Regions from separate parts of the Streptomyces sp. NPDC101191 genome, predicted to be linked through region 1. Evidence: riboswitches for the same ligand, from Rfam matches in the RefSeq annotation. Region 1 holds a riboswitch; the other holds the start of a gene.
What was found. Region 1 has a riboswitch for ZMP and ZTP ahead of ACIRQF_RS02785 (bifunctional 5,10-methylenetetrahydrofolate dehydrogenase/5,10-methenyltetrahydrofolate cyclohydrolase). Riboswitches for the same ligand answer to the same signal wherever they lie in the genome.

Region 1 (10,198 bases):
GGAGACCTGGATCTGCTCCAGGGTGGTACGCAGCCGTGCCGGGTCGGTGACCGAGTGCGGGGTGAGACGGGGCAGGGGCCCGGCCAGCACCTCGTCCGCCAGCTCGGAGCCGGAGAAGGCCAGCAGTGCCTTGCCGACGCCCGTGCAGGTCAGGGGGAGGCGCCCCCCGATGCGTGAGGGCAGCGTCAGGGTCTGGTGGCCGTGGATCCGCTCGACGTAGACCACGTCGTGCCCTTCCCGGATGCCGAGGTGCACGGTTTCGTGGGTTGCCTCGAAGAGGTCCTGGAGGTACGGCAGCGCGGCCTCCCGCAGATCGAGCCGGCGTGGCACCAGTGAACCCAGCTCGAATAGCTTGCCGCCGAGCCGGTAGGTCTCTCCGGTGCGTTCGAGCAGACCGAGGCGCACCAGGTCGGCGCAGAGGCGGAACGCGGTCGTCTTGGTCAGTCCCGTGCGGGCGGTGATTTCCGTGAGACGGAACGTACCGCCGTCCGGGCGGAAGCAGTCGAGGACGGCAGCCGCCTTGTCGAGCATGTTCCCCTGCGCGCTGTTCCGTGTCATGGAACGTATTTTGCCGCCGCTCGAACCGTACGCCTATACCTGTCGTGGATCGACGGACGGCCACCGCCGCCTCTCCGACAGCCCACCACTCTCCGCCCGGAGGTACCCGCATGTTCGCTCCGCACCGACCCACCAGTGCCCGCCGGGGGCGACCGTGAGCCCACACAAGCCCGCCGACGCCGTGACCGAGGCGGCCGCCGTCCTGGAGGAGGCCGCCCGCACCGGCGTCCCATGCGCACCGGTGCGCTCGCTCCTGCCCGAAGCGGACATCGAAGCCGCGTACGCCGTGCAGCGTCTGCACGTGGAACGCGGGATCACCGCCGGGCGGCGGCTGGTGGGCCGCAAGATCGGCCTGACCTCACCCGCCGTGCAGCGGCAGCTCGGCGTGGACCGGCCGGACTTCGGCGCGCTGTTCGCCGACATGGCGGTGCCCGAGGGACAGCCGATCGCCCCCGGCCGACTCCTCCAGCCCAAGGTCGAAGCCGAGGTCGCCCTGGTCCTTGGCGCGGACCTGCCGCATCGCGACCCGACCGTCGCCGACCTGCTGCGCGCCACGGCGTTCGCGCTGCCCGCGCTGGAGATCGTCGACAGCCGCATCGCCGACTGGGACATCACCATCGTCGACACCGTCGCCGACAACGCCTCCTGCGGCCTGTACGTCCTGGGCGGCACCCCCGTCCCCCTGGACCGCGTCGACCTGCGGGCCGTGACGATGACCCTCGCCAAGAACGGCGAGACGGTCTCCGAGGGCACCGGATCCGACTGCCTGGGCAGCCCGCTCACAGCCGCCCTCTGGCTCGCCTCCACCCTCGCCGGCCTCGGCGACCCGCTGCGGGCCGGCGACATCGTCCTGACCGGTGCGCTCGGTCCGATGGCCGTCGCCGGCGAGGGAGACGAGTTCACCGCGCACATCGAAGGGCTCGGCACGGTCACGACCACGTTCGCGTCCACCGCCACGGAAGGAGCCGCGGCATGAGCACGAAGGTCGCCGTCATCGGATCGGGCAACATCGGCACCGACCTGATGATCAAGATCCTGCGGCTCTCCGACTCCTTGGAGATCGCCGCCATGGCCGGGATCGATCCCGACTCCGACGGCCTGGCCCGCGCCCGCCGCCTGAAGGTCGCCACCACCCACGAGGGCGTCGACGGCCTGGTGGAGCTGGACGAGTTCGCGGACGTCGAGATCGTCTTCGACGCCACCTCGGCCGGTGCGCACCGCCGCCACGACGAGGTACTGCGCTCGCTGGGACGCAGGGTCGTGGACCTGACGCCCGCCGCGCTCGGCCCGTACGTCGTCCCGCCGGTCAACGGCGACGACCACCTCGACGCACCGAACGTCAACATGGTCACCTGCGGCGGCCAGGCCACCATTCCGATCGTGGCCGCCGTCGCGGCCGTGACGCCCGTCCACTACGGCGAGATCGTCGCCTCGATCTCCTCCCGTTCGGCCGGCCCCGGCACCCGGGCCAACATCGACGAGTTCACCGAGACGACCTCGTCCGCCATCGAGAAGGTGGGCGGCGCCGCCCGGGGCAAGGCGATCATCGTCCTGAACCCGGCCGAACCCCCGCTGATCATGCGCGACACCGTGTACTGCCTGGTCGGCGAGTGCGACGACGCCGCGGTGACCGCTTCGGTGGAGGAGATGGTCGCCCGAGTCCAGGCGTACGTGCCCGGATACCGCCTCAAGCAGAAGGTCCAGTTCGAGCGCGTCGCCGGCGACGACCCCCTGCGCTCGCTGCTGCCCGCCGGCGCGCGGTCCACCGCAGCGAAGGTCTCGGTCTTCCTGGAGGTCGAGGGCGCCGCCCACTACCTGCCCGCCTACGCCGGGAACCTCGACATCATGACCTCGGCCGCCCTGCGCACCGCCGAGCGCATGGCCGCCGCGCAGCCCCTCACGGAGGTGGTCTCCCGATGACCGCGAACCAGCCCCCCGCCCTGTACGTACAGGACGTGACCCTGCGGGACGGAATGCACGCCGTACGCCACCGCTACACCGTCGACCAGGCCCGCACCATCGCCTCCGCGCTGGACGACGCCGGGGTCGCCGCCATCGAAATCGCCCACGGCGACGGCCTGTCCGGCTCCAGCATCACCTACGGCGTCGGCGCGCACACCGACTGGGAGTGGATCGAAGCCGTCTGCGACAGCGTGCGCCACGCGGTGCCCACCACGCTCCTCCTGCCCGGCATCGGCACCCTGCACGACCTGCGACAGGCCCACGCCCTCGGCATCCGCTCGGTCCGTGTCGCCACCCACTGCACCGAGGCCGACATCTCCGCCCAGCACATCGGGGCCGCCCGCGACCTGGGCATGGACGTGGCCGGGTTCCTGATGATGTCCCACATGGCCGAACCCGCCGAACTGGCCCGCCAGGCCCAGCTGATGGAGTCCTACGGAGCCCGGTGCGTCTACGTCACCGACTCCGGTGGCCGCCTGACCATGGACGGCGTCCGCGATCGCGTCCGCGCCTATCGCGACGTCCTCGCCCCCGACACGGGGATCGGCATCCACGCCCACCACAACCTGGGCCTGGGCGTCGCCAACTCCGTCGTCGCCGTCGAGAACGGTGTCACCCGCGTCGACGCCTCCCTCGCGGGTCAGGGCGCCGGAGCCGGAAACTGCCCGCTGGAGGCGTTCATCGCGGTCGCCGACCTGATCGGCTGGGAGCACGGCTGCGACCTGTTCCCCCTGATGGACGCCGCCGACGACGTCGTACGCCCCCTGCAGGACCGTGAAGTCCGCGTCGACCGCGAGACCCTCACCCTCGGCTACGCGGGCGTGTACTCCAGCTTCCTGCGCCACGCCGAGGCCGCCGCCCGCCGACACGGCCTCGACACGCGCGCGATCCTCGTCGAGGTCGGCCGGCGCAAGATGGTCGGCGGTCAGGAGGACATGATCACGGACATCGCCCTCGACCTCGCGGCCGGCTCCGCCGGCTGACCGGGAGTGGTCGGCGCCGATGACCCGTCGCCGTTCGACGGAGACGGCGCGAGCGCATTCGGCAGGGGGCGAGCCCCGCCGCACCACCAGCGGGAGGCGCCTGCCGGGCCTGAACCCGGGTCAGACGTCCCTCTGTGCCGCTAGAAGAACCCGAGCTTCTTGGGACTGTAGCTCTGCAGGATGTTCTTCGTCTGCTGGTAGTGGTCCAGCATCATCTTGTGGGTCTCGCGGCCCACGCCCGACTGCTTGTAGCCGCCGAAGGCCGCGTGGGCCGGGTAGGCGTGGTAGCAGTTGGTCCAGACACGGCCGGCCTGGATGGCGCGGCCGGCCCGGTAGGCGGTGGTGGTGTCGCGGGTCCAGACGCCGGCGCCGAGGCCGTAGAGGGTGTCGTTGGCCGTGTGGACGGCGTCGTCGAAGTCCGCGAAGGAGGTGACGGCGACGACCGGGCCGAAGATCTCCTCCTGGAAAACGCGCATCCGGTTGTCGCCCTCGAAGATCGTGGGCTGGACGTAGTACCCGCCCGCCAGATCGCCGTCGTACTCGATACGCTGACCTCCCGTCAGGACCTTCGCGCCCTCCTGCCGGCCGATCTCCAGGTACGACAGGATCTTCTTCAGCTGGTCGCCGGAGGCCTGGGCGCCGATCATCGTGTCGGTGTCCAGCGGGTGGCCGGGGACGATGCGTTCCGTACGGGCGATCGCCGCCTCCAGGAACTCGTGGTAGATGCCGCGCTGGACCAGGGCGCGGGAGGGGCACGTGCACACCTCGCCCTGGTTGAGCGCGAACATCGTGAAGCCCTCCAGGGCCTTGTCGCGGAAGTCGTCGTCCGCCGCCCACACGTCGTCGAAGAAGATGTTCGGCGACTTGCCGCCCAGCTCCAGGGTGACCGGCTTGATGTTCTCCGCCGCGTACTTCATGATCAGCCGGCCCGTCGACGTCTCGCCCGTGAAGGCGATCTTCGCCACGCGGGGGGAGGAGGCCAGGGGCTTGCCCGCCTCCTCGCCGAAGCCGTTCACGATGTTGACGACGCCCGGCGGCAGCAGGTCGGCCACCAGGCTCATCCAGAAGTGGACGGAGGCCGGCGTCTGCTCGGCGGGCTTCAGGACGACCGCGTTGCCCGCCGCCAGGGCGGGCGCCAGCTTCCAGACGGCCATCAGGATCGGGAAGTTCCACGGGATGATCTGCGCGACCACGCCCAGCGGCTCGTGGAAGTGATAGGCGACGGTGTCCTCGTCGATCTCGCTGAGCGCGCCCTCCTGGGCGCGCAGCGCGCCCGCGAAGTAGCGGAAGTGGTCGATGGCCAGCGGGATGTCGGCGGCCAGCGTCTCGCGCACCGGCTTGCCGTTCTCCCAGCTCTCCGCGACCGCCAGCGCCTCCAGCGACGCCTCCATGCGGTCCGCGATCCGGAGCAGGACCTGGGCGCGGTCCGCGGGAGGCGTGCGGCCCCAGCCGGGTGCCGCCGCATGCGCCGCGTCGAGCGCGCGCTCCACGTCCTCCTCGGTGCCGCGGGCCATCTCCGTGAACGGACGGCCGTCGACCGGGCTCGGGTTCTCGAAGTACCGCCCGCGGGCCGGCGCGACGTACGCACCACCGATCCAGTGGTCGTAGCGGGCAACGTACGACATGGGCGAACCCTCGGTACCTGGTGCGGCGTAACGGGTCATGAGCATGGCCTCCCTCGGACCGCGCCCGCCGTCCCTGGCCGGCGCTCAGCGGCGAGTGTGCGCCGCCCGACGTTGCAACCCCGTTGCACCCGAGGTCAGTTCGGCGTCGAGAGCGGCCAGCCCGGCCCGCGCGACCGCGGCCCGGTCCGCCGGCACCGCCATGGCCAGCGCCCGCCACACCGGCAGGTCGTCCTCGCCCCACGCGCTGTACGCCCAGTCCGCGAGCAGCCCCGGGTCCCCCCGGTCCACCAGGGCCGCCCGCAGCCGCCCGGCGAGCCGCTCGCGCAGCCGCACCACCCCCGGTGCCCGCGAACCGGGCAGCAGGGGGCCCGCGTAGCCGGCGAGCGCCGTCGCCAGCGCCCCGGAGGCCAAGCGCCGGTCCACGGTCGCGAAGTCCGCGTCCACGTCCTCCGTCAGCCGGTAGGGGCGCGAGGCCAGCAGCTCCGCGCCGAGGATGCCGCGCAGCCGGGACAGTTCCGCCCGCAGCGTCACCGGGGTCACCGACTCGTCCTCGTAGAGCAGGGTGAGGAGCTCGTCGCCGCCGATCCCCTCCGGCCGGTGCGCCAGGACCACCAGGATCTCGCTGTGCCGACGGCTCAGCCGCAGCCGCCGTCCCGCGAGGTGCAGCAGCGCCTCGTCCCTGCCGAGTGCCGTGAGCCGCGGCCGGCCGGTGGCGGGCGGGGCGGGGGAGATGAGGGCGAGCTGCGACTCGGCGGCCCGCGCCACCGCCTGCACGAACGCCAGGCTGTGCGGGTGGGCGAGCCCGTCCCCGCCGGTGATGTCCACCGCCCCGAGCAGGCGACCGCTGTGCGGGTCGTGCACCGGCGCCGCCGCGCAGGTCCACTCCCGCACCGGCCGTCGGAAGTGCTCCGCCGCACACACCTGCACCGGCCGGCCGACGGCGAGGGCGGTCCCCGGCGCGTTCGTCCCGGCCGCCGTCTCGGACCAGCGCGCCCCCGCGACGAAGTTCATCCCGCGCGCCTTCCGCAGCGTGCCCGGATGCCCTTCCACCCACAGCATCCGCCCGGCCGCGTCGCACACGGCGAGCAGGTGCTCGCCGTCCCGCGCGTACGCCCCCACCAGCTCGCGGATCAGCGGCATCACCGCTGCCAGCGGATGGCCCTCCCGGTGCCCGGCCAGCTCCTCCTCGTCCAGCTCGACCCGCGCCGCGCCGTCCGGGCTCACCCGCGCCCTCTCGGAGCGCCGCCACGACTCGGCGACCAGCGGCCGGACGGGCGCCTGCGCCGGCCGCGCGGCCGTTCCGGCCCGGCCTCGACCCACCGGGAACGCCTCGTGCGCCGACCGCACAGCGGCCCGCCCCGTTCCGGTCCGTGTACCGGTTTTTGCCCTGACATCTCCGGGATTCCCGGTGTCGCCCGTCGCCCCGGCCTCTTGCGCTCCGGTCCGTGTCGTACCGGTTCTCGCCCTGGCCTCTCCCGTTCCGGTCCGTGTCGTACCGGCTTCCGCCCCGGCTCCTCCCGCTTTCCCGGTGTCGCCCGTCGCTCCGGCCGCTCCGGCGGCTCCCGCCGTCCCGGCGGCTTCCGTGCCTGCCGCCCATCCGTCGCTCAACTCGGCCTCCCCGGCGAGGTCGTTCGTCACATGGGCGTCATCGTCGTGCCCCCGCGGCCCGTCGACAAGCCGCCGGACAGGCCCGCGCACGCGCCCTGACCGGTACCGGCCGGACCCGGTCACGTACAGTGGTGCCCGGGCCGTGACTGGCGCTTGAGGTGGATCACCACCGGGGAGCGGCCCGGCGGACGCGCGGCTCCCGCGTGAACGTGTCGCAGCCGTGCGCCTGGGCGAACCACCGTTCCTCGACGACGCCCAGGAGTGGCCCATGTCCACCAGCACCGCACGCCTCATGGACGGCACCGCGCTCGCCCGCCGCACGGTCGAGGAGACCGCCGTACGCGCCGCCGAGATCACCCGCCGCACCGGCGTCACCCCCTGCCTCGCGACCGTCCTCGTCGGCGCCGACCCGGCCTCCGTCACGTACGTCAAGATGAAGCAGAACCGCTGCGCGAAGGCCGGAATCCGCTCCCAGCACGTCGAACTGCCGGCCGAGACGACGACCGAGGAGCTCGTCGCCGCGATCAGCGCCCTGTCCGCGGACCCCGAGGTCCACGGCATCCTGCTCCAGCACCCGGTCGGCCCGCACATCGACGAGCGCGCCGCCTTCGAGGCCATCGCACCGGAGAAGGACGTCGACGGCGTCACCATGGCCTCGTTCGCCGCCATGGGCTTCGGCCTCCCCGGCTTCGAGTCCTGTACCCCCGGCGGCATCATGCGGCTGCTCGACGCGTACGACGTCGAGCTCAGCGGCAAGCGCGCCGTGGTCGTCGGACGCAGCGCCATCCTCGGCAAGCCGGCCGGCCTGCTGCTCCTCGGTCGCGACGCCACCGTCACCTACTGCCACTCCCGCACCACCGACCTCTCCGCCGCGATCCGTGAGGCCGACATCCTGGTCGCCGCCGTCGGCAAGCCGCAGTTCATCAAGGGCGAGGACATCAAGCCCGGCGCGGTCGTCATCGACGCCGGCTACAACCCGGGCAACGTCGGCGACGTCGACTTCGACAGCGCCGCCGAGCGTGCCTCCCTCATCACGCCCGTCCCCGGCGGCGTCGGCCCGATGACCATCGCCGTGCTGCTCGCACAGACCGTCGAGGCGGCCGAGCGCCAGCTGGGCCTGTAGGCACACGTGCGGCGGGCTCCGGGTCTCGTGCGAGCAGCGGGATTGTCACGGTTCTGTACGAGCGGCGACCAACTCACCGGTATCGCTCGCCACACGCGCGCAGGCGGGCGACCCTGAATCCCATGCTCCGCCCGTCGACGGAAACCCCGTCCCGCGACGCCCGGCCACCGAGACGGCCGGGCGTCGTCGTCCTGCCGGTCGCCGCACTCGCCGCGATCCTCGCCCTGTCCGTCGCCGTCACCGCACACGGCGGTGGCGGTCCGGGCGACGGCGACGTGCGCGGCGCGCCGTCCGTACCGGCCGTGACCGGGTCCGACACGCCGGACGCGTCGGACGGCGACGCCGCTGACGCGGAGTCCTCCGGCGGGCCGGGGCAGCAGCCCTCCGCCCAGGGCGAGAGCCCCTCTCCGCTGCCCACCCGCACGGCCCGCCGCACCGCGCCACCCGGTACGGATCCGGACCCCACGGGCACGCCGGCCCCGGGCTCGCCCACCGCCTCCGCCGAGCCCTCCGGCACCGTACGCCCCCGGCCGACCGCCACCCGGCGCGGCGCGGCGACGCCCGCCCCGACGCCGTACGACGGACTGCGTGTCGGCGCCTGCTTCGACATCGACCGCGACGCGCTCGGCACCGTCGTCCGCCGTCGCTGCGACACGCCGCACGACGCCGAACTCGTCGCCCGGCTCCGCCTCTCCGGCCGTTTCGCCGACGACCGTGCCGTCCGGGACGCGGCGGCCGCCCTCTGCCGGGGGCCGCTGCGGGTCAAGGCCGCCGACCAGCCGCTCGGCACCCGCTGGACGACCTTCGTCCAGTATCCTTACCGCACCAGCTATCTCCTCGGCACGGACACGGTCGCCTGCAGCCTGGCCGTCCCGTCCGGCACGGGCCGGAAGCTGACGTCGCGCCTGCAGTGACGTCGGCACGGGCCGGAAGCTGACCTCGCGCCTGCAGTGACGCCGGCACGGGCCGGAAGCTGACCTCGCGCCTGCAGTGATGCCGGCCGGGCCGCCCGCCCCCGAGGGGGTGCCCGACCCCGCCCCCCCGAGGAAGTGGCCGACCCCGCCCTCCCGAGGAAGTGCCCCGCCCCTCCCGTCCCGCCCTCGCCTACGGCGCCACCCGCACCGCCCCGGCCGCCAGTGCCGCCGCCGGGTCGTGTTCCGCCGGGCCCGCCGGGGCCCAGCGGTCGTGCTCCCTGCGGTAGGGCCACCACCGGCCGTCCTCGCCCAGGCGGAGCTGGGTGTCCGAGCCGACCACCGTCCAGTGGGTTGCGCGGCTCCGGTGGAGGGCGGGGCGCTCGTCCTCCTCCCAGGACTCCGCCAGACGGGCCTCGGCGCGCCGGAGGGCCTCGGGGCTCGGGGTCCACTCCTGCTCCAGGACCGCCAGGGCGGCCGGACCGCCGAACCGCCAGGCGCGTACGGCGAGGTCGAGGCCCGCACGCGTGCGCCCGGAGCCCTCGGCGAGGCGGCTCGTGATCCACGAGGCGGGGGCGCCGGCGGCGAGTCGTACCGCGTCCTGAGCAGCCGTCAGCGGCGGTTCGCCGGGCGTGGCCGCGCCGGAGAGCAGGCGGTGTGCCCGGGCCGCGGCGTCCGCGGCGAGGAACTCCAGGGCCGTCGGGTCGATTCCCGGTTCCGGGTCGGTGTCCGTGTCGAGGGACGGCGGCTCGCCCGGAGCCGCGGGCGCGGCCGGCGGGGCGGGCAGCGGCGGCAGGATGTCACGTGCCGCGAAGGCCTCCGCGGCGGACACGCCCGAACCGGCCCGCGCGGCGTCGCCGGGGTGCGGCGCGCCGTGCGTCTCCTCGACGCCCGCCGCACGCGCCGCGCTGCGCTCCTGCAGCGCCTCGACGACCGCCCGCTCCCCGCGCCCCCGCATCAGCAGGAGTACGAACGGGTCCTGGTCGAGCAGCCGCGCCATCTGGTAGCACAGGGCCGCCGTGTGGGGGCAGTGGTCCCAGGCCTCGCAACCGCACTGCGGCTCCAGATCGCCGATGCCCGGCAGCAGTTCGATCCCGGCCGCCGACGCGTCCTCGACGAGGTGGGGCGGCATCTCCCGGTCGAGGAGGGCCGCGATGTGTCCGGCGCTGTCGGCCGCGAGGTCGACGAGCCGGTCCCACTCCTCCTCGGACAGCTCCTGGAGCAGCACGTCGCTGCGGTGGGCCGTGCCGTCCCGGTCCTGCACCACGGCGGTGATCCGGCCCGGCCGCACCGACACCGCGCCGACCGCCCCGGCCCGCGCGTGTCGCCGCCCCGCCTTCAGCTGCCGGCCGTCGAGGGCCGTGTCCTCCAGAGCCTTCAGCCACGCCTGGCCCCACCAGGTGCGGGCGAAGGCACCGCCCTGTACCG
Region 2 (10,198 bases), on a different contig from region 1:
GTCCGGCCCGGTTTCGTGCGCTCGAAGATGACCCTGGGCCGCGAGGAGGCCCCGCTGGCGACCACCCCGGAGGCGGTCGCGACGGCGATCGAGCTGGGGCTGCGGCGCCGCTCGGAGACGGTCTGGGTGCCGGGGGCGCTGCGCGTGGTGATGTCGGCGCTGCGGCACGTGCCGAGAGCGGTGTTCCGTCGCCTGCCGATGTGATCGCGCCCGGGCAGGCGGCCTGACCGGACGTGCTGTCCTCCGGGCGGGCGGGAGGCGGCTAGTGAGTGGTGGGGCTAGTGGGTGGTGGTCGGCTCGTCGACCGGGCTGCCGCCCTGAGCCGGTACGGCGGGGACCGTGGCCGTACGGCCGCTGCCGAACTCGTAGTCGTACAGCTTCCGCCACACCTCGTCGGCGCCCTGCTCGTACAGCGCGAAGGAACTGCAGGTCCACTCGGCCCCGTAGTCGGCCAGCTCCTCGAAGGCGCGGTCCATGGCCGCCTCGGAGATGCCGTGCGCGACGGTGACGTGCGGGTGGTACGGGAACTGGAGCTCGCGCGGGACCGGGCCGGCCGCGTCCCGGATGCGCTGCTGGAGCACGTCGCAGCCCTCGGCGCCCTCGACGAGCTTCACGAAGACGACCGGGGAGAGCGGCCGGAAGGTGCCGGTGCCGTCGAGCCGCATCGTGAAGGGGTCGCTGAGCGCGGCGAGGCCGGCGAGGTGCGCCTCGATCTCGGGCAGGCGCTCCTCGTCGACCTCGGTGGGCGGGAGGAGGGTGACGTGGGTGGGGATGCCGTGCGCGGCGGGGTCCCCGAAGCCCGCGCGCCGCTCCTGGAGCAGGCTGCCGTGAGGCTCCGGGACCGCGATCGAGACGCCGATCGTTACGGTCCCCACGTCGTTCTCCTCCGTCGTCCGTCGAAACGTGTGTGGTGGTACAGCCGCCAGTGTGCGGCCTGCACCGCCCTTTCGGCCAGGGGCCTCGGACCCCGTGCCCGGCTCAGTGCTTGGCGGGCAGGAAACCGATCCGCTCGTAGGTCTGCGCCAGGGTCTCCGCGGCGACCGCGCGGGCCTTCTCCGCGCCCTTGGCCAGGACCGAGTCCAGCGTCTCCGGGTCGTCCAGGTACTCCTGGGTGCGGGTCCGGAAGGGGGTGACGAAGTCCACCATGACCTCGGCCAGGTCGGTCTTCAGGGCGCCGTACATCTTGCCCTCGTAGCTCTTCTCCAGGTCGGCGACCGACGTGTCGGTGAGCACGGACATGATGGTGAGCAGGTTGGAGACGCCGGCCTTGTTCGCCGGGTCGAAGCGGATGACCGTGTCGGTGTCGGTGACCGCGCTCTTGACCTTCTTCGCCGTCGTCTTCGGGTCGTCGAGCAGGTTGATCAGGCCCTTGGGGGTGGACGCCGACTTGCTCATCTTGATCGCCGGGTCCTGCAGGTCGTAGATCTTCGCCGTCTCCTTGAGGATGTACGGCGCCGGGATCGTGAACGTCTCGCCGAAGCGCCCGTTGAAGCGCTCCGCGAGGTCGCGGGTGAGCTCGATGTGCTGGCGCTGGTCCTCGCCGACCGGGACCTGGTGGGCCTGGTAGAGCAGGATGTCGGCGACCTGGAGGATCGGATACGTGAAGAGGCCGACGGTCGCGCGGTCGGCGCCCTGCTTCGCGGACTTGTCCTTGAACTGCGTCATGCGGGAGGCCTCGCCGAAGCCGGTGAGGCAGTTCATGACCCAGCCGAGCTGGGCGTGCTCGGGGACGTGGCTCTGGACGAAGAGGGTGCAGCGCTCGGGGTCGAGGCCCGCGGCGAGCAGCTGGGCGGCGGCGAGCCGGGTGTTGGCGCGCAGCTCGGCCGGGTCCTGCGGGACCGTGATCGCGTGCAGGTCCACGACCATGTAGAAGGCGTCGTGGGATTCCTGGAGAGCCACCCACTGGCGCACGGCGCCGAGGTAGTTGCCGAGGTGGAACGAGCCTGCGGTGGGCTGGATTCCGGAGAGCACACGAGGTCGGTCAGAGGCCATGCTCATCATTCTCTCAGGTGTGGGAACCGATCCCCGACTGCCGGTGTATCAAAGGTGTGAGGACGCGGGAGGGGGGCCTGGTCGAGGACGAGGCCGCGGTGATCGCACGCGTACGCGCCGGGGACCCGGAGGCGTACGCGGAGCTGGTTCGTGCTCATACGGCGGTGGCGCTGCGGGCGGCGGTGGCCTGCGGGGCGGGCGGCGACGCCGAGGACGTGGTCCAGCAGGCCTTCTTCAAGGCGTATCGCTCGCTGGGGCGGTTCAAGGACGGGGGCTCGTTCCGGCCGTGGCTGCTGAGCATCGTGGCCAATGAGACGAGGAACACACTGCGCGCGGCGGGCCGGCAACGGGCCGTGGCGGGGCGGGAGGCGGAGCTGCTCGCGGGCGAGCCGCTGATACCGGAGGGCGCGGACCCGGCGGTGGCGGCGGAGGAGGACGAGCGGCGCAGACGGCTGCGGGCGGCGCTCGACGCGCTGGGCGAGGAACAACGCCAGGTGGTGGTGCACCGCTACCTGCTGGAGCTGGACGAGGCGGAGACGGCCGAGGCGCTCGGCTGGCCGCGCGGGACGGTGAAGTCCCGGCTGAGCCGGGCGCTGAAAAGGCTGGGGACGACGCTGAAGGGAGGTGACGAGCATGGCTGACGGCGGGGAGCTCGGCCTGGAGCGGGAGCTGCGGGAGCTCGGGCGGTCCCTGAGGGTGCCGGAGGTGGACGGGGAGACGATGGCCGAGCGGGTGCTCGCGCAGCTCCTGGCCGAGCGGGTTCCCGCGCCGGCGCCGCCGCCCGACCGGTGGCGGTGGCTGCGGCTCCGCTGGAAGGCACTGGTCGCCTCGCTCTCCGGGCTGCTCATGGTCGTGGTGCTCACTCCCCCGGTGCGGGCGTCGGTCGTGGAGTGGCTGGGCTTCGGCGGGGTCGACGTGCGGTACGAGCCGGGGGCGCCGCTCCCGGCGGGCAGGGCGGCCGTCCCGGGTTGCCCGGATCCGGTGCCGCTCGTGGAGGCGGGCCGCCGGGCCGGCTTCGCGCCGCCGATACCCGGGGTGCTGGGGCCGCCGGACGCGGTGACGGTCACGGGTGCGCAGCCGCGCGGGGTGGTCGGCCTGTGCTGGCGGACGGCGAGCGGGCGGACGGTCCGGCTGGACGTCTTCCCGGCCCGGCTGGACCTCGGCTTCGCCAAGCAGGTGCGGGTCCAGCCGCAGTGGGCATCGCTGCCGGACGGCACGGAGGCGTACTGGTTCGCCCGGCCCCACGCCCTGACCTTTCCGATGACGGACGCCTCGGGGACGGTGTGGACCCACTCGGTACGCCCGGCGGGCCCCACGCTCCTGTGGACGAGGAGCGGGGGCACCCTGACGCTCCGTCTGGAGGGCATACCCGACCGGACGGAGGCGCTGCGGGTCGCCGCGTCCGTCCGGTGAGTCGGGTGGGCCGGGAACCCGGTCCGGAGACCGGGGCCGGCCCGTGGGCGGGGACTCGGTCGGGAGGCCAGGTCCCGGCCCGCGGGCGGGAACCCGGTCCGCAGACCGGGACCGGCCCGTGAGCGGGAACCCGGCCCGCAGACCGGGGCCGGCCCGTGAGCGGGAACCCGGTCCGGAGACCGGGACCGGCCCGTGAGCGGGAACCCGGTCCGGAGACCGGGACCGGCCCGTGAGCGGGAACCCGGTCCGGAGACCGGGGCCCGTGGGCCGGGGCCCCTGGGTCGGGAGCCCGGCGGAACCGGGGATCCGGCCGGACGCCCCGGCCCGGGCCCGGGGCTCTCCGGGACGGGGTGTCCGGTGGCTCCGGAGGGTGTCAGACCGGCAGGCCCGGGGCCGGGAAGGCGTTCATGAGGTCGGCGACCTCGGCGCGGATCACGGTGAGGGCGTCCTCGTCGCCCTTGCCGGCGGCGGCGACGGCGCGGTCGATCCAGTCGGCGATCTGCGGCATGTGGGAGACGCCGAGGCCACGGGAGGTGAGGGAAGGGGTGCCGATGCGGACGCCGGAGGGGTCGAAGGGCTTCCTGGGGTCGTAGGGGACGGTGTTGTAGTTGACGACGATCCCGGCCCGGTCGAGGGCCTTGGCGGCGACCTTGCCGGGGACCTCCTTGGAGGTGAGGTCCATCAGGATCAGGTGGTTGTCGGTGCCGCCGGAGACCAGGTCGAAGCCGCGGGCGAGCAGCGCCTCGGCGAGGGCCCGGGCGTTGGCGACGACCGCGTGGGCGTACGCGCGGAAGGAGGGCCGGGCCGCCTCGCGCAGGGCGACGGCGATGGCGGCGGTGGTCTGGTTGTGCGGGCCGCCCTGGAGGCCGGGGAAGACGGCCTTGTCGAGGGCCTTGGCGTGCTCCTCGCGGGACATCAGCATGGCGCCGCGCGGGCCGCGCAGCGTCTTGTGGGTGGTCGTCGAGATCACGTCGACGTGCGGCACCGGGGACGGGTGGGCGCCGCCCGCGATGAGGCCGGCGATGTGGGCGACGTCGGCGACGAGCACGGCGCCGGTCTCGCGGGCGATCTCGCCGAAGGCCGCGAAGTCGATGGTGCGGGGCAGCGCGGTGCCGCCGCAGAAGATCACCTTCGGGCGCTCGGCGAGGGCGAGCTCGCGGACCTGGTCGAAGTCGACGAGCCCGCTGTCCTGGCGCACGCCGTACTGGACGCCGCGGAACCAGGAGCCGGTGGCGGAGACGCCCCAGCCGTGGGTGAGGTGGCCGCCCATGGGCAGGGCCATGCCCATCACGGTGTCGCCGGGCCGGGCGAAGGCGAGGTAGACGGCGAGGTTGGCCGGGGAGCCGGAGTAGGGCTGCACATTGGCGTGGTCGACGCCGAAGAGCGCCTTGGCGCGCTCGACGGCGAGGGTCTCGACCTGGTCGATGTTCTGCTGGCCCTCGTAGTAGCGGCGGCCGGGGTAGCCCTCGCTGTACTTGTTTTGCAGCACGGTGCCGGAGGCTTCGAGGACGGCGGCGGAGACGTAGTTCTCGCTGGGGATGAGCCGCAGGGTCTCGGCCTGGAGCCGCTCCTCGGCGCCGACGAGCGCGGCGAGCTCGGGATCGGTGGCCGAAAGGGCGGGGTGGTGGGCGGGAAGTCCCGCGGAGGGGAGGGGAGCGTCCGCGTGGTGGGCGGGAAGTTCGGCGTACCGGCCGGGAAGGGTCATGGCGTTCCTCAGGGCAGGGGCCCCGGTGCGGCTGCCCTGCGGCACCACACGGGACCTGTTCGGTCGTCCCGTGATGCCCAGGCGGGCGGCACCTCGTGTGGTCTGCCGCGCACGGCTCCCCCGGGGTTCGTTCCCCGTTCGCCAGTCGCCGCGCGTGTTTCCAGACTAGCGGGCGCGCCGACACGCAGGTTTCCCCGTCCGGCATCCGAGCGACGATAAGAAAAGGGAGCCACACCCGCCCCAGGCCGCAGGACGAACGGAGATCCCGTGTCGAGAACGCAAGACGAGATCGCTTCCGCGGACGCGCACAGCGCCCACAACTACCACCCCCTCCCCGTGGTCGTCGCCTCTGCCGAGGGAGCGTGGATGACCGATGTCGAGGGGCGCCGCTTCCTCGACATGCTCGCCGGCTACTCGGCGCTCAATTTCGGCCATGGCAACCGGCGTCTGCTCGATGCCGCCCGGGCGCAGCTGGAGCGGGTGACGCTGACGTCGCGCGCCTTCCACCACGACCGCTTCGGGGAGTTCTGCGCGCGCCTGGCCGAGCTGTGCGGCAAGGAGATGGTGCTGCCGATGAACACCGGCGCGGAGGCGGTGGAGACGGCGGTGAAGACCGCCCGCAAGTGGGGGTACGAGGTGAAGGGCGTGCCGGACGGGCACGCGAAGATCGTCGTCGCGGCCAACAACTTCCACGGCCGCACCACGACGATCGTCAGCTTCTCCACGGACCACGAGGCCCGCGACCACTACGGCCCCTACACGCCGGGCTTCGAGATCGTGCCGTACGGCGACCTGACCGCGCTGGAGACGGCGGTCACCGAGAACACGGTGGCGGTGCTCCTCGAACCGATCCAGGGCGAGGCCGGGGTCCTGGTCCCGCCGCCCGGGTACCTGCGCGGGGTGCGGGAGCTGACGGCCCGGCGGAACGTGCTCTTCATGGCGGACGAGATCCAGTCGGGCCTGGGGCGTACGGGCCGGACCTTCGCGTGCGAGCACGAGGGCGTGGTGCCGGACGTCTACATCCTGGGCAAGGCGCTCGGCGGCGGCGTGGTGCCGGTGTCGGCGGTGGTCGCGGACCGGGACGTCCTCGGCGTGTTCCGCCCGGGAGAGCACGGCTCGACCTTCGGCGGCAACCCGCTGGCCTGCGCGGTGGGGCTGGAGGTCGTCGCGATGCTGCGGACCGGTGAGTACCAGCAGCGGGCGGCCGAGCTCGGCGAGCACCTGCACGCGGAACTGGGCCTGCTCGTGGGCGGCGGCGCGGTGGAGGCGGTCCGGGGGCGCGGTCTGTGGGCGGGTGTGGACATCGTCCCGGAGAAGGGCACGGGACGGCAGATCTCGGAGAAGCTGATGGAACGCGGCGTCCTGGTGAAGGACACCCACGGCTCGACGATCCGGATCGCCCCGCCGCTGGTCATCGGCAAGGAGGACCTGGACTGGGGGCTCGAGCAGCTGCGTGCTGTGCTCTCGGACTAGGACACGGCCCGGGTCCGCGGCGACCCCGTACCGCCGCCTCCGCTCGCGCCGCAGGCCCCGGCGCCGCCGAGGTGCGAGACCCGGCCCACCCCTCCGGCACCGCCGAGGTGCGAGACCCGGCCCGCCCCTTCCGGAGCGGCGACGCTCCGGAAGGGTGGGTCACGGCGGAAGCCCCGCGCCGTTGCGGGCTGCTCCGGCCGTGGTCCCGCAGCGGGGCTACGCCCGGAGCGGCCCGGCGACCGCACCCGGCCGGAGCCGCGCCCGCTCGACCGTGCCACCCGCCGGCCCCGCCCGCCCCGCCGGCCCCGCCCGCCCCGCCTGCCGCGACCGGCGGGGGGCCGGCGGGGGCCGAAACGCCGTGCCCCTTCGTCGCCCTCAGAGGATGACGTGCGGGATGAAGCGGGCGTACTCGTCCGTGATCGGGCCCGACGACTCCCTGATCCCGAGTCCCGCCGCCTCGTCCCCGACGGTCCACGCGCCGAGCACCACCCGGTTGCCGTCGAAGTCGGGCAGCGGGGCCGACTCCTGGTAGCAGCAGGGCTCGTCGACGCGCGACACCGGGGCAGCGCCCGGCTCGTGGATCGTGACGCCCGCGCCCTCGCGCCCGAGCAGCGGCTTGGAGACGTAGCCGGGGCCGCCGGCGGCGGCGAGCTCGCGCGGGCCGTCGAGGTAGGCGGGCAGCAGGTTGGGGTGTCCGGGGTGCAGCTCCCAGAGGATCGCGAGGAGTGCCTTGTTGGAGAGCAGCATCTTCCAGGCCGGCTCGATCCAGCAGGTGGTGCCCGTGCCGCCGCCGTTGTCGAGGGTGTCGAGGACGTGCGGCCCGAAGCGGTCCGTGGTGAGCCACTCCCACGGGTAGAGCTTGAAGCAGGCGCGGATGAAGCGGAGCCGGTCGTCGACGAAACGCCCGGCGATCCGGTCCCAGCCGATCCGCTCCACCGACAGCGCCTCCGTGGCGAGACCGGCCTGCTGGGCGGTCTCGCGCAGATACGCGACGGTCATCAGGTCCTCGCCGAGCTCGTCGCCGTCGGAGTGGACGAAGTGGACCGGGCTGCCGGGCGGCAGCAGGTGCGCCTGGCGCTTCCAGGCGTCGACGAGCCGCTCGTGCAGGGAGTTCCACTGGTCGGCGCCGGGGAAACGCTCTTCCATCCAGAACCACTGCGGGCTCGCGGCCTCCACGAGGGAGGTGGGCGTGTCGGCGTTGTACTCCAGCATCTTGGCCGGGCCCGTGCCGTCGTACCGGAGGTCGAACCGCCCGTAGAGGGTGGGTAGTTCGGCTCTGCGGCGCCACGCCTCCGCGACCCGCGACCGGACCCGGGGGTCGGTGATCCCGAGCTCCGCGAACCGGTCCTTCTCCACGATGTGCGCGGCGGCCGCGAGGCACATGGCGTGCAGCTCCTCGACGACCTCCTCCAGGGCCTCGACCTCGGGGAGGGTGAAGGAGTAGTACGCGCTCTCGTCCCAGTAGGGGCGCAGCGAGTCGTCGGGGTAGCGGGTCAGCGGATAGATCAGCCCCTGCTCCTCGACCGTCTGCTGCCAGCCGGGGCGGGGCTCGATGGTGTGGCGCCGCACGGGGGATCAGCCGCCGGAGGAGGAGTGGTGGCCGCCGAAGCCACCGCTGTCGACGGCGGACCTGTCGAAGCTGCCGCCACTGACCTTGCCGCTGCTGGAGGAGCCGCCGTAGTAGTAGCGACCGCCGTGGGAGCTGCTGCCGTCGCCGTCACCCCCGGACTCGCACTGGTAGTCCGGGAGTTCCTTGTACGTCACGGGGTCGATGCACCGGCGGTCGGGCTCGGAGCCGCACGCGGTCAGGGTCGCCGCGAGCATGCTCACGCCGCCGAGTATCACCGTGCCGGACCTCAGTCTGCGCATCGCCTTTCCTCCCCTGTCCGCCCCGGCGTCTGCCCGCGCCTGGTTGCGACCGCACAGTGTAGGCCCGGTCTGGCCACGTGGCCGATCCCCGTCGCACTAGAGTCCCTTTCGTGCTCCTTGGGATGATGTGCGCACTGGGTTCCGCGCTCTGTTTCGGCGCCGCGTCGGTGCTCCAGGCGATGGGTGCCCGGGCTGCCGAGCCCGGCTCCGGCGGCGGGGTCGACGTCACGCTGATGTGGCGGGCGCTGCGGCAGTGGCGGTACGTGGCCGGGCTCGGCCTGGACGGGTTCGGTTTCGTGCTGCAGATCGTCGCGCTGCGGACGCTGCCGATCTACGCGGTCGGGGCGGCGCTCGCGGCGAGTCTCGCGGTGACGGCGGTGATCGCCTCGCGGGTCCTCAGGGTGCGGCTGCGCCGCGTCGAGTGGGCGGCCGTCGGCCTGGTCTGCCTGGGGCTCGCCATGCTCGCGCTCGCCTCCGGCAAGGAGGGCCACGAGGACGTCGGGGAGGGCCTGGGGTGGGGGCTGCTCGTGGCGGCGTTCGCCGTCCTGCTGGTCGGCGCGGCGGCGGGGCGCCTGCCGGAACGGCCCCGGGCGCTGACGCTCGGTCTGGCGGGCGGCGTGGGCTTCGGGGTGGTGGAGGTCGCGGTCCGGCTGATCGACTCGGTGGACTTCACCAACCCCGCGCTCTACGCCCTCCTGGTCGGCGGCGGCGCCGCGTTCCTCCTCTACACCTCCGCCCTCCACAGCGGCGCGGTCACCACGGCGACGGCCGGACTCGTCCTGGGCGAGACGATCGGCCCGGCGATCGTCGGCGTCGCGTGGCTGGGCGACCGCACCCGCGAGGGCCTCTCCTGGCTGGCCTTCCTGGGCTTCGCGATCGCCGTCGCGGGCTCGCTGACGCTGGCGCGGTTCGGCGAGGCGCCGTCGACCACGGACGTGGCGCCCGCCGAGTGACGGGAACCGACGCGGACCGAAGGCCCCGTGGGCCGCGTCCCCTCGCGTCAGCCGGGCTCGCGGTGTCCGGCCCCTGATCCGGAGTGGTCCGAAGGACACGACCTACGACACGACCTACGGGAGGACCCGGCACAGCGCCTCCAGGACGCCCGACCAGGCGCTGTCCGGTGGGGTCGCGTAGCCGACGACCAGGGCGTCCCTCGTCGGCGGGGTGGCGGGGTGGCGGAAGTCGTCCAGCCCGGTGAGGGCCAGGCCCTGGAAGGCGGCGGAGCGGACGACCGCGGCCTCGGTGCCCGCAGGGAGTTCGAGGACGGCGTGCAGCCCGGCCGCGATGCCGCTGACCCGCGTCTCCGGGGAACGCGCGGCGACGGCCGCCACCAGCTGGTCGCGGCGGCGCCGGTAGCGCAGGCGCATGGCACGCACGTGCCGGTCGTACGCGCCCGAGCGGAGGAACTCCGCGAAGGTCAGCTGGTCCGTCACGCTCGACACCCAGTCCACCGCCCCCTTCGCCGCCGCCACCTCGTCCACGAGGTGCTCCGGGAGGACCATCCAGGCCAGCCGGAGCCCCGGCGCGAGGGACTTGCTGGCGGTGCCGAGGTAGACGACCCGCTCCGGGTCGAGCCCCTGGAGCGCGCCGACCGGCTGCCGGTCGTAGCGGAACTCCCCGTCGTAGTCGTCCTCCAGGATCAGTCCCCCGGCGGCCCGCGCCCAGTCGACGGCCGCCGCCCGCCGGTCGGGATGGAGCGCGCCGCCCATGGGGAACTGGTGGGCGGGCGTCATCAGGACCGCTCCG

Region 2: linked by a shared signal. The riboswitch ahead of glyA (serine hydroxymethyltransferase) and the one ahead of ACIRQF_RS02785 (bifunctional 5,10-methylenetetrahydrofolate dehydrogenase/5,10-methenyltetrahydrofolate cyclohydrolase) in region 1 are both predicted to bind ZMP and ZTP.

What each region holds. Positions count from the first base shown of each region.
Region 1 covers NZ_JBIWOU010000001.1:602,189-612,386, reverse strand. The annotation lists gene ACIRQF_RS02815 (IclR family transcriptional regulator) at 1-531, opposite strand, end outside; gene mhpD (2-keto-4-pentenoate hydratase) at 713-1,534, shown strand; gene ACIRQF_RS02805 (acetaldehyde dehydrogenase (acetylating)) at 1,531-2,478, shown strand; gene dmpG (4-hydroxy-2-oxovalerate aldolase) at 2,475-3,503, shown strand; gene ACIRQF_RS02795 (aldehyde dehydrogenase family protein) at 3,644-5,167, opposite strand; gene ACIRQF_RS02790 (GAF domain-containing protein) at 5,213-6,475, opposite strand; ZMP/ZTP riboswitch at 6,869-6,975, shown strand; gene ACIRQF_RS02785 (bifunctional 5,10-methylenetetrahydrofolate dehydrogenase/5,10-methenyltetrahydrofolate cyclohydrolase) at 7,005-7,859, shown strand; gene ACIRQF_RS02780 (hypothetical protein) at 7,982-8,773, shown strand; gene ACIRQF_RS02775 (SWF or SNF family helicase) at 8,964-10,198, opposite strand, start outside.
Region 2 covers NZ_JBIWOU010000005.1:82,859-93,056, forward strand. The annotation lists gene ACIRQF_RS20160 (decaprenylphospho-beta-D-erythro-pentofuranosid-2-ulose 2-reductase) at 1-204, shown strand, start outside; gene ACIRQF_RS20165 (2'-5' RNA ligase family protein) at 279-875, opposite strand; gene trpS (tryptophan--tRNA ligase) at 979-1,992, opposite strand; gene ACIRQF_RS20175 (RNA polymerase sigma factor) at 2,049-2,633, shown strand; gene ACIRQF_RS20180 (hypothetical protein) at 2,626-3,405, shown strand; gene glyA (serine hydroxymethyltransferase) at 3,779-5,110, opposite strand; ZMP/ZTP riboswitch at 5,179-5,269, opposite strand; gene rocD (ornithine--oxo-acid transaminase) at 5,378-6,583, shown strand; gene ACIRQF_RS20195 (glutathionylspermidine synthase family protein) at 6,959-8,152, opposite strand; gene ACIRQF_RS20200 (hypothetical protein) at 8,159-8,452, opposite strand; gene ACIRQF_RS20205 (hypothetical protein) at 8,575-9,405, shown strand; gene ACIRQF_RS20210 (PLP-dependent aminotransferase family protein) at 9,520-10,198, opposite strand, start outside.